Regions from separate parts of the Paenibacillus sp. EKM212P genome, predicted to be linked through region 1. Evidence: a T-box and tRNA genes for the amino acid it is inferred to sense, from the RefSeq annotation. Region 1 holds a T-box; the other holds one or more tRNA genes.
The links. The T-box of region 1 lies ahead of leuS (leucine--tRNA ligase). A T-box ahead of a tRNA ligase gene usually reads a tRNA of that ligase, here a tRNA-Leu.
Positions count from the first base shown of each region.

Region 1 (5,017 bases):
GCACTGGAAAGCTGCTCACGGAAGGCGGGATGACACCAGCCGAGTTACAGGCCAGAGTGGCGGTTCCGGGAGGTATTACCGCCGAAGCTCTCGCATTGTTGGACATCAGCCTGCATAGCGTCTTTCCCGAGCTAATACAGGCCACGCACAACAAGTATGAAGAGGACATGCAAAAGGTAGATGTCTCCTTCGGCTTAAAGCCGATTAACCGGCAACAATATTAACCAGTTTACCTGGAACAGCAATTACCTTGCGGATCGTTTTGCCGGCCAGTGCCTGCTGAACATTGTCCAACGACACAGCGAATGCCTCCATCGCTTTAGCATCAAGGTCCTTGGCAATCGTTGCACGCTGTACGATTTTACCATTTACTTGCACAACAATTTCCACTTCGGCGTCCACCGTCCATGCTTCATCATAAGCAGGCCAAGCCGCGTAGGTAATGCTATCATTGTGCCCCAGCAGCTGCCACAATTCCTCAGCCAGATGGGGTGCAAGCGGCGACAGCATTTGCACGAAGTTTTCCATTGCTGCACGCGGCAGAAGGTCTGCTTTGTATGCATCGTTGGTGAAGATCATCAGCTGGCTGATCGCTGTATTGAAACGCAGCGCATCCAGATCTTCGGTTACTTTTTTCAGCGTTTTATGCCAAGTACGATTGAACTCATCGCTACCGCCGTCATTTGTAATTTTATCGTTCAGGCTACCATCCTCGGAAACAAACAGGCGCCATACGCGGGACAGAAAACGATGTGCTCCCTCTACCCCATTCTCATTCCATGGCTTGGTCGCTTCCAGCGGCCCCATAAACATCTCATAAATACGCAGCGTATCGGCGCCAAACGTATTGACAATATCATCAGGATTAATGACATTACCGCGTGATTTACTCATTTTTTCATTGTTGTTGCCTAAAATCATACCCTGGTTGACCAGCTTATAAAAAGGCTCTTTCGTTTCCACTACGCCGATATCATACAGTACCTTATGCCAGAAACGGGCATACAGCAAGTGAAGAACCGCATGTTCCGCTCCGCCAATATACAAATCAACAGGCATCCATTCACGCTGTTTTTCTTTGGATACAAGCTCTTTGTCATTTTTCGGATCAATAAAGCGCAGGTAATACCAACAACTTCCTGCCCATTGCGGCATTGTATTCGTCTCGCGGCGTGCTTTCATACCTGTCTCAGGATCAATGGTTTCCACCCAATCTGTTGCGTTCGCCAGCGGGGATTCACCTGTACCTGAAGGCTTGATATTGTCCATCTCCGGCAGTACGAGCGGAAGTTGGTCCTCAGGAACCGTTTTGATCGTTCCATCCTCCAGATGAATTACCGGAATCGGCTCGCCCCAATAGCGTTGACGGCTGAACAGCCAGTCACGCAGGCGGTAGGTGACTTTGCCGTGTCCTTTGCCCTCGGCTTCCAGCCATTCAATCATCTTCGGAATCGCTTCCTCGTTGGTAAGTCCATTCAGCGGGCCTGAATTGACATGCGGTCCATCCTCAGTATATGGCTCATTAGCCACATCTCCACCTTGGACAACCTCAATGATATTCAATCCGAATTGCTTGGCAAATTCCCAGTCACGCGCATCGTGAGCAGGTACAGCCATAATCGCTCCAGTTCCGTAGCCTGCCAGTACATAGTCAGCAATCCAGATCGGCAGCTTTTCGCCGTTCACCGGGTTCACTGCATAAGCTCCTGTGAATACGCCTGTTTTATCCTTGGCCAGATCCGTACGCTCCAGATCGCTTTTACGAGCAGCTTGTTCACGGTACTGTTGTACAGCATCCTTTTGCTCAGGCGTAGTGATAATATCCACCAATTCCTGCTCTGGTGCCAGCACACAGTAGCTTGCGCCGAACAGTGTATCTGGGCGGGTTGTAAATACTGTGAGTTGCTCGTCATAGCCTTCAATTGGAAAACGAACCTCAGCCCCGGTAGACTTACCGATCCAGTTCCGCTGCATATCCTTAATACTCTCAGACCAATCCAGTTCCTCCAGATCATCCAGCAGACGATCCGCGTATTCCGTAATTTTCAGCATCCATTGACGCATTGGTTTACGGACGACCGGATGACCGCCACGCTCACTCTTACCGTCAATAACTTCTTCATTCGCCAGCACTGTTCCCAGCGCTGGGCACCAGTTCACGGGTACTTCAGCTACATATGCAAGGCCGCGCTTGTACAGCTGGATGAAGATCCACTGTGTCCATTTGTAATAATCAGGGTCCGTCGTGCTGATTTCACGATCCCAGTCGTAGGAGAAGCCGAGCGATTTGATTTGACGGCGGAAGTTATTTACGTTTTTCACCGTAATTTCGCGTGGGTGCTCCCCTGTATCCAGCGCATGCTGCTCGGCAGGCAGACCGAAGGCGTCCCAACCCATCGGATGCAATACGTTGTAGCCGCGCATTCTTTTATAACGTGAAACAATATCCGTAGCTGTGTAGCCCTCTGGGTGGCCTACATGCAGGCCGGCTCCAGATGGGTACGGAAACATATCCAAAGCATAAAACTTCGGTTTGCCCGGCTCTTCCCCGGTGCGGAACGTCTTGTTCTCATCCCAATATTTCTGCCATTTTGGTTCAATACTTTGCGGTTGATAGCCGTGCTTCGGCTGTGTGTCTGTCATTGTCTTTTCCTCCTCAAACGGTATGCAACAAAAAAACCTCTGCATCCCGTAGCGTGTCAGCGCTAGGGACGAGAGGTTATATTCCCGTGGTACCACCCTAGTTAGCAGAAAGCGTTCTTCGCGTTCTACTCCCTTTGCACCTGATAACGGAGGTGATCCGATGCGGGTTAATAACAGGATACAAGCACCTGTAAAGGCGTTCCTGCGTTGGACGCATATCTCCGAGGCGAGTTCACTTTGCGCTGTCAACCGGCTTGCACCACCCGCCGGCTCTCTATATGTCCAGACAAAGCTACTATTCCTCATCAGCGATTGTTTAACCGTTAATAATGGCACTATTATATTGAAAACCGCGAAAAAAGTCAAATAAGGACTATCTTTGGTGTTAAAGACCCTCTTCATACTAATTGTTCATGACACATGCATACGAATGTTTTATAATAACTTCGAATTAAATTGATGCAAATTGAGTTGAGTTGAGATAAGAAAGGTGAGCTGAGACATGGCACAGATTAAAATTTTCGGAATAAAAGAAGCTCTAAATCCAATCAAAAAGCAGCTTTCAGAGGTGATTCATTCTGCTGTGGTGGATGCATTCAAATACCCTCCAGACAAGAGGTTTCATCGTTTTTTCCCTATGGATCAGGAAGACTTTATATATGCCGATGGTCGCTCTGAGGCGTACACCATTATTGAAATCAGTATCTTTGAAGGCAGAACGACAGAAGCTAAGAAGCAGCTCATCCAGCTGTTATTCCAACGAATTATGGACCATTTTGGCATTGCTCCACAGGATCTTGAGATTACTATATTTGAAACGCCCAAACAGAACTGGGGTATTCGGGGTGTACCGGGTGATGAGCTTCAGTTGAACTATAAAGTGAATATATGAGTGCAAAAAGACGCCCTTCATGTCATCATGAAAAGCGTCTTTCTTTTCCTAAATTTGCTCAATGAGTCTTCACTATTTTACAGCAACATAAAACAGTCTCGCCGCGTCATCTTCTGCTTCTACCCATTCAAAATCCGCATATACCTTCACATCACGAAAACCTGCTTTGGACAATTCTGCTTTCATCCAGTCTGGATCATAGGCACGCTGTACATGAATTTCCTCGAAACGCTGATACAGATCGCGTCCTTCATGTTCTGCTTTCGCAAAGATACTAAGATGATGCTCAATTTCACAACGGGGAGTGTCCAACGCACATGTCCAGATATATGAGATAGAGCGATCATCCAGTACGAATGGCTGCTCTTCATCATAACGTAAAAACGTCTGCGGATGATGCACATCGAACAAGAAGGTTCCGCCAGGCTTCAGTCCAGCATGAGTTCTACGAAAAGTAGAAATTATATCTTCTTCCTCCAACAAGTAATTCAGACAATCGCAAAAAGAAATTACAGAATCCACAGGCTCGGGTAAAATCCATTCTCTCATATCCTGCTGTATCCAGCGAACGCTTCCCTCACGAAACAATCGCTGTCCCTGGGGAGTGGTTTCCATTTTGCGACGGGCTACTGCCAGCATGTCAGAGGATAAGTCGATTCCAGACACTTCGAAGCCCGAGTTAACTAGGGGAATCGTAATCGAACCCGTTCCACAGCCCAGTTCGGCCACCGTATGCGGCATACCGTACTGATCCCAAGCCTGCCGTGCAAAGCGTAACCAGTCCGGGTACGGCATGTCCTGCATCAGCTCATCATACACATAGGCAAACTTCCGGTAAGAAGCCATTTTTTATTCCCCATTCCCGTCCTTCGGTTTCGGCATTTTCTCCACCAGGTAGGTCCAGTTTTCCTTTTGTGTAACCATTCCTTCCTTCATCAGCTTGCCCATCGCACGCTTGAAGGCGGATTTACTGATACCAAACCGTTGCTTGATAATATCCGGCGGCGTTGCGTCGGAGTAAGGCATGCCGCCACCCGGACGCTCTTTCAGAAAAGCAATTAATCGATCCGCATCCTCATCACGACCTACTTCCTTGCGTGGCGACATCGCCAGATTGACCCGACCGTCTTCGCGAACAAGTGTGACCCGTACCTTAACCTCTTCGCCCAAGCGAAGCATCCGGTTGCGTTCCGAGGAGTGAATCATCCCAATCGCACCAAAACCAAGCACACCTCCGTCCACCAGAACGAATGTGCCCATTTGAAGCGGCTTGTACACAGTCGCCTGCACCCACGTATTCAGCCACGAATCAGGGGCGTGGAAGCACAACGGAGCCAGTTCCTGTTCCCCTGCCAGCTTAGCCCGCAGTCTACCTTGCTTGTCATGCTCCATAATGGCATACACGTAGTCGCCCACCCGAGGATGTAAATCTCGGTTTTCTGGCAACTCACGAATCGGCAGCAAAAGCTGACGACCCAATCC
Region 1 is NZ_JAAMNR010000004.1:196,641-201,657, forward strand. Features, by position in the region: gene comER (late competence protein ComER) at 1-224, shown strand, start outside; gene leuS (leucine--tRNA ligase) at 205-2,643, opposite strand; T-box leader at 2,705-2,961, opposite strand; gene G9G54_RS13385 (tautomerase family protein) at 3,146-3,535, shown strand; gene G9G54_RS13390 (class I SAM-dependent DNA methyltransferase) at 3,608-4,381, opposite strand; gene G9G54_RS13395 (CvfB family protein) at 4,385-5,017, opposite strand, start outside.

Region 2 (5,017 bases), on a different contig from region 1:
AAGATATCAATCTCGCCATTGCTCAAAAGCTGTACTTGATTTTACGCTCTCAGGGATATCCTGCTGTCCTGAATCGGGACAAGGACTACGCACTGAGTGACGACAACCGTTGGCTGCAGTCCAAATCCCGGCACCTTAAAGACCTCGCCCAACGTAAAAGCCTAACAGAACAACTGCCCACCGCTTTGGTTGTAAGCCTGCATGTCAATTGGAGCAAACGTGCCGAAAAAAGGGGACCCATTGTACTGTATCAGGATGAAGGCAGCAGCTATCTGTTAGCTGAACGGATTCAGCATTCATTAAACCGCTTATTTTGCATAAATAGAAAAACAGTGTACGGAAAACCCTTTTATCTTTTGAATAAAATCCAGCATCCTGCTGTAATTGTTGAAACCGGATTTATAAGTAACGAACAGGACAGAGCTATGCTTTCCGAGGATCGTGGTCAAAAAAGCATTGCCGAAGCTATTGCCGAAGGCATTATTGCGCATCTGACGGCATGGTAGTGTTGGTGGCTGGGTCTCCCGTCCATCCCCATACAGCTCGTACCAAATCGCTAATACCCACAAATTTGGCGTGCTCCTTTAGCTTGGGAACCGACGAATGAAGAGCGGAGGATGTGTGCATACCAGACACGCCAACGTGCCCAATCGTTACGCAGGTGTTGTGCTCATCCAGCCATTTAACCACTTTTGTAAGTTGCCGATTCACATGGGCGAGGTTATGGACATCATCCAGAAAAACATCATTTCGTACTGGTGGCATTCCCTTTTTAGCGGCAAGCTCAGGGACCACTGACCGATAATTAGTACGGCTATCGACAAAAAATAGTCCATGCTCCTTACAAACATCAAGAACAATGGACATAATGCGCTTATTAGAAGTGACCTTGGAACCCATGTGGTTGTTCATCCCTATCGCAAAAGGAACATCCTTAATGGCTGCTGTCACCTTCGCACGTACTTCTTCATCCGTCATATTAGCCTTAATTGCTCCAGGCCCAAGCCATTCGGGCTTCCCTTGCTTTGGCTCCATTGGAAGATGGACGATGACATCATGACCGCGCTTATGCGCTTCCATAGCGTCCTGCTTGGTTGTAGGCAGGAAGGGCATCACAGCAACGGTAATCTTAACGGGTAAATTTAAAATTTGCTCAGTTCCTTTCATATGGTTTCCCAGATCGTCAATAATGACAGCAACCATCTTTTGCGGATCGTCCTGTTTGTCTATTGCTTCTGCAACACCAGTACTACAGACCATCAATAACATGCATACCGAAATACAGAGTACTACGGTTCTTCGCATTTTGGAGCTTGAATGGAATACAGGTACATAAGCTGGCTCTTTCCGAGCGCGAGATTCCTTTAAAGCCTTTTTTATTATATTTCTCATGTGCAGCTTCCGTCGTGTACTCATTGCGGGTCAGCCTCCTTCTCTGTCCCTTCATTGTGTGAGTAACGTCGTCTAAATATGTATAAGGCAGATTCATGGAATACTCCCTGATCTGCCTTATCGTGCGTAGAAACGTATAATAAAGCCGCTTACCAGTTCTTATCAATAAATTCATCACGACCTGATTGGGCCCGATCTTCCTTATAGTGCTTCACGTTTTTCTTGTGGTAATCCTGATGATAATCCTCTGCAGGATAAAAAATCGAAGCAGGAAGAATCTCCGTTACAATTGGCTTATCAAAGGGTCCACTTTGTGCCAACTGCTCCTTGGACTGTTGTGCAAGCTCACGTTGCTGCTCTGTATGATAAAAAATTGCGGGTTTATACTGTGTACCCCGGTCCTGAAATTGACCTTCCCCGTCGGTAGGATCTGTTTGCGGCCAATATAATTCGAGCAGCTTTTCATAAGGAAACAGCTCAGGTTCAAAAGTAATCTGCACCACCTCGTAGTGACCTGTAGTTCCTGTTTTAACCTGCTCGTAGGTCGGATCAGGAATCGTTCCTCCAGTGTATCCTGACACAATGCCATGAATGCCCGGCTGCTCTTCAAACGGAGTCACCATACACCAGAAGCATCCACCTGCAAAAGTCGCTTTCTCCATCTTACATCCAACCTTTCAATAACTTCATCATAAAGTGCGTTATTTTCTATCATATCTTAAAAGATAACCTTATAAAAGAATTGTTTATGAACTTGAGGAATTCGCAAAAATTCCACCTAAAAGAAATCAAGTAATTTGTCAGAATCCTTTATGGAAATCCATAGTTTGCGGGAAGACAAGAAACGTGTTCAGCTTAAACTATGAGCAAATCCCCGGAAATATAAGAAAAAGGCCTCTAAAACTGCTACGAGAGCAATTTTATAGACCTTTTCTAATAGATGCGGTCGAGAGGACTCGAACCTCCACGGGGGGTTAGCCCACACGGACCTGAACCGTGCGCGTCTGCCAATTCCGCCACGACCGCATATAAGTTGTCGTTTATCCTCGAAAGATCAATCTTTCTTAGCGACAAGATAGATCATACCATGCTCATATCAAGATGTCAAACCTTTTATATTTGTTAATTTCCTCTTGATAAAAAAGGAATAATAAACTAAAACAAGAACATAAGTTCTCAGGAACGAAGGTTCCTTTTCTTCATTCGGTTATGAATTATCATCACATTTTCCTAAGGCGGTGAATGGTAATGATCTCTTCAGATACTACTCAGCATGAATGGTCTCTTGTGAAAAGTTATCTGCTCCTTACCTTTATTCAAAAAGTATTTGAGCGGGACAGCCTAATTCTTGAAGAAAGCGGTATGCTGAAAACCCCTGATCTTTATGTCGAAATGGTTAATGCAGGTGTAGATCGTACCGGGATCCTGCTGTCTGAAATAAAACATGAATTTAATAAATATCACATTCATGTTCTGGACATACAACAAAACCACTCCGGCGTTCACGCCACCTATATAAGTAAAGGCAATAAAGAGCAGTTCAGTATGGCAATGCCAGCGTTCCGCAAAGAAATGTATGAACGGATGCGAGCATGTCTCGGGCTCTCAACCTCTATGCCCCATACAGCTGCCCTTCCTTTACTAGAGAAACATCGCCCCGAATTACCAAACAATTCAACATCCAAACCTCTACGCATCGTTGAACGAAGTTTGGTTACATCCTCTTTGGCTTATAAGCGTAAAACGTCTCGCCCTGCTGCTTTTGCCGCAAGCAGAAGAGCATAATCCCCGCACAACCAATACGCAAAAGAAAAAAGCTTCCGCAGACACCAACTGTGCTCGGAAGCTCCTTTCCATATTCATCATATATCCAAATCGATCTATAACCGCTATGACGAAGTATAAGCTCATCAATTAATGATTCGCCTTATTGCAACGCCTTCTGTACACGCGTTACCCCTTGGCTTAGAGCATGTCCTCCACCTACTGCTGCGGCTACAGCAATGGTCTCCATAATTTCCTGATCACTGGCTCCTTTGGACCGCGCCTCGTCCACGTGATAAAACGTGCATACTTCATTGTTGGCAAATAAGCCAATGCCTAGCGCAATCAGTTGCTTGGTTTTCTCATCTAGGCTGCCGGCTTGAAAGCACTCTCCGGTAAAGCGATGATATGCATGAACTACCTCGGGCAACCGATCTTCCAAATGGCTGATTTGATCCTTGTATGCATGTACTTTTTCGTCCATAACCGTCATTGACACAGCACGTCCTCTCTGTTGGATTTTCCTTCATTACTGTGTCCGATTTAGAGTTTCTGTATGCCTAATGAATCACCCAGTTATTTTTATCCAACACTCATTTGAGAACCCATTCCTAATCCAGATCTATCGGATTGTAACGCGGCTCGCTGAATGACTGGTATGTATAGCTGCGATCCAATTTGACCACACGTCGATTCTGGCGACGAATAAGCACCTGTTCCTCATCCCATGCCAGTACAATGCCCACAACATCGTTGGACTCCAATCCATCGCGTACGACACGCACCTTTTCACCGGAGAGTCGATAAGCATCCAATTCTTCGTCCATAATCATCCTTGTCCCCTCCTTATTCACTTTTTTAACATAACGATCATGGTTCTATATACATGAAAAAAGTTTAAAAAGAGACCTAAACGAATCATTTAGGTCTCTTCTCTCTTACTACTTATATGGATTGCCAACATAGCGACAAATTATCCCGACTGATTCACACTGTGATCATGTTCTTTTGTATCGTTCTTCTCATACCAGAAGTCCAGCACTTGTGCAGACAACACTCGCTGATCTACATACTCCACTTGGTGAGCAGTAAATTCTTCTTTCCAAGAGAAGGACAATTCTTCGCATAGGTTAACCAACGTCAACAACTCAGACCAGGCCACATAGCGTTTATACCAAAAAAACTGAGGATGTTCAATCATATAGGGATACAAATCGTCGAATTCCGTATGCTTACAATCCAAGGCACGCTCAAAGTGTACTTTAGCCGCTGCCAGTTTTTCCAGAAAAAACTGTTCGGTCAATTGTTCTTTCCCCATGTTGCTGCCTCCTCTCCAAAACCTTATCTATATTATAAGCGAAATTGAAGCTCATGCAAAGGTTATTATTAGAAATAAGGATCAGGAGTTTTGAATTGTTACTATTCAGCAAACTCAATCTTGCCGTCAGCTAACGACGAAATTTTGACCAATGACTCTACACGAATACCCTGCTCACGGATGGTTCTCGCTCCGGCCTGAAAGCTTTTTTCCACCGCGACACCAAATCCAACCAACTCCGCTCCAGAGCGTTGAATGATTTTAACCATACCTCGCGCCGCATCACCATTAGCAATAATATCATCAATGAACAGAACACGGTCATCTTCGTGAATAAATTGACGAGACAGCATAATATCCGTAACAATACCTTTTGTAAACGAAGGTACACGTTCACACAGCGCGTCTGGATCAGCTAATAGGGTCTTTTTACGACGAGCAAATACCAACGGTACACCCAATTCCAATGCTGTCGCAAACCCGATGGCAATGCCTGAGGACTCCACGGTCACTACTCTGGTAATCTTCTCTTCCCGGAAACGT
Region 2 is NZ_JAAMNR010000001.1:477,134-482,150, forward strand. Features, by position in the region: gene G9G54_RS02205 (N-acetylmuramoyl-L-alanine amidase) at 1-506, shown strand, start outside; gene G9G54_RS02210 (divergent polysaccharide deacetylase family protein) at 481-1,416, opposite strand; gene msrA (peptide-methionine (S)-S-oxide reductase MsrA) at 1,542-2,054, opposite strand; tRNA gene G9G54_RS02220 (tRNA-Leu) at 2,334-2,418, opposite strand; gene G9G54_RS02225 (hypothetical protein) at 2,641-3,177, shown strand; gene G9G54_RS02230 (carboxymuconolactone decarboxylase family protein) at 3,320-3,649, opposite strand; gene G9G54_RS02235 (hypothetical protein) at 3,768-3,989, opposite strand; gene G9G54_RS02240 (hypothetical protein) at 4,130-4,474, opposite strand; gene G9G54_RS02245 (xanthine phosphoribosyltransferase) at 4,576-5,017, opposite strand, start outside.
Region 2: it has a tRNA-Leu gene. The T-box ahead of leuS (leucine--tRNA ligase) is inferred to sense a tRNA for this amino acid. The anticodon was not compared.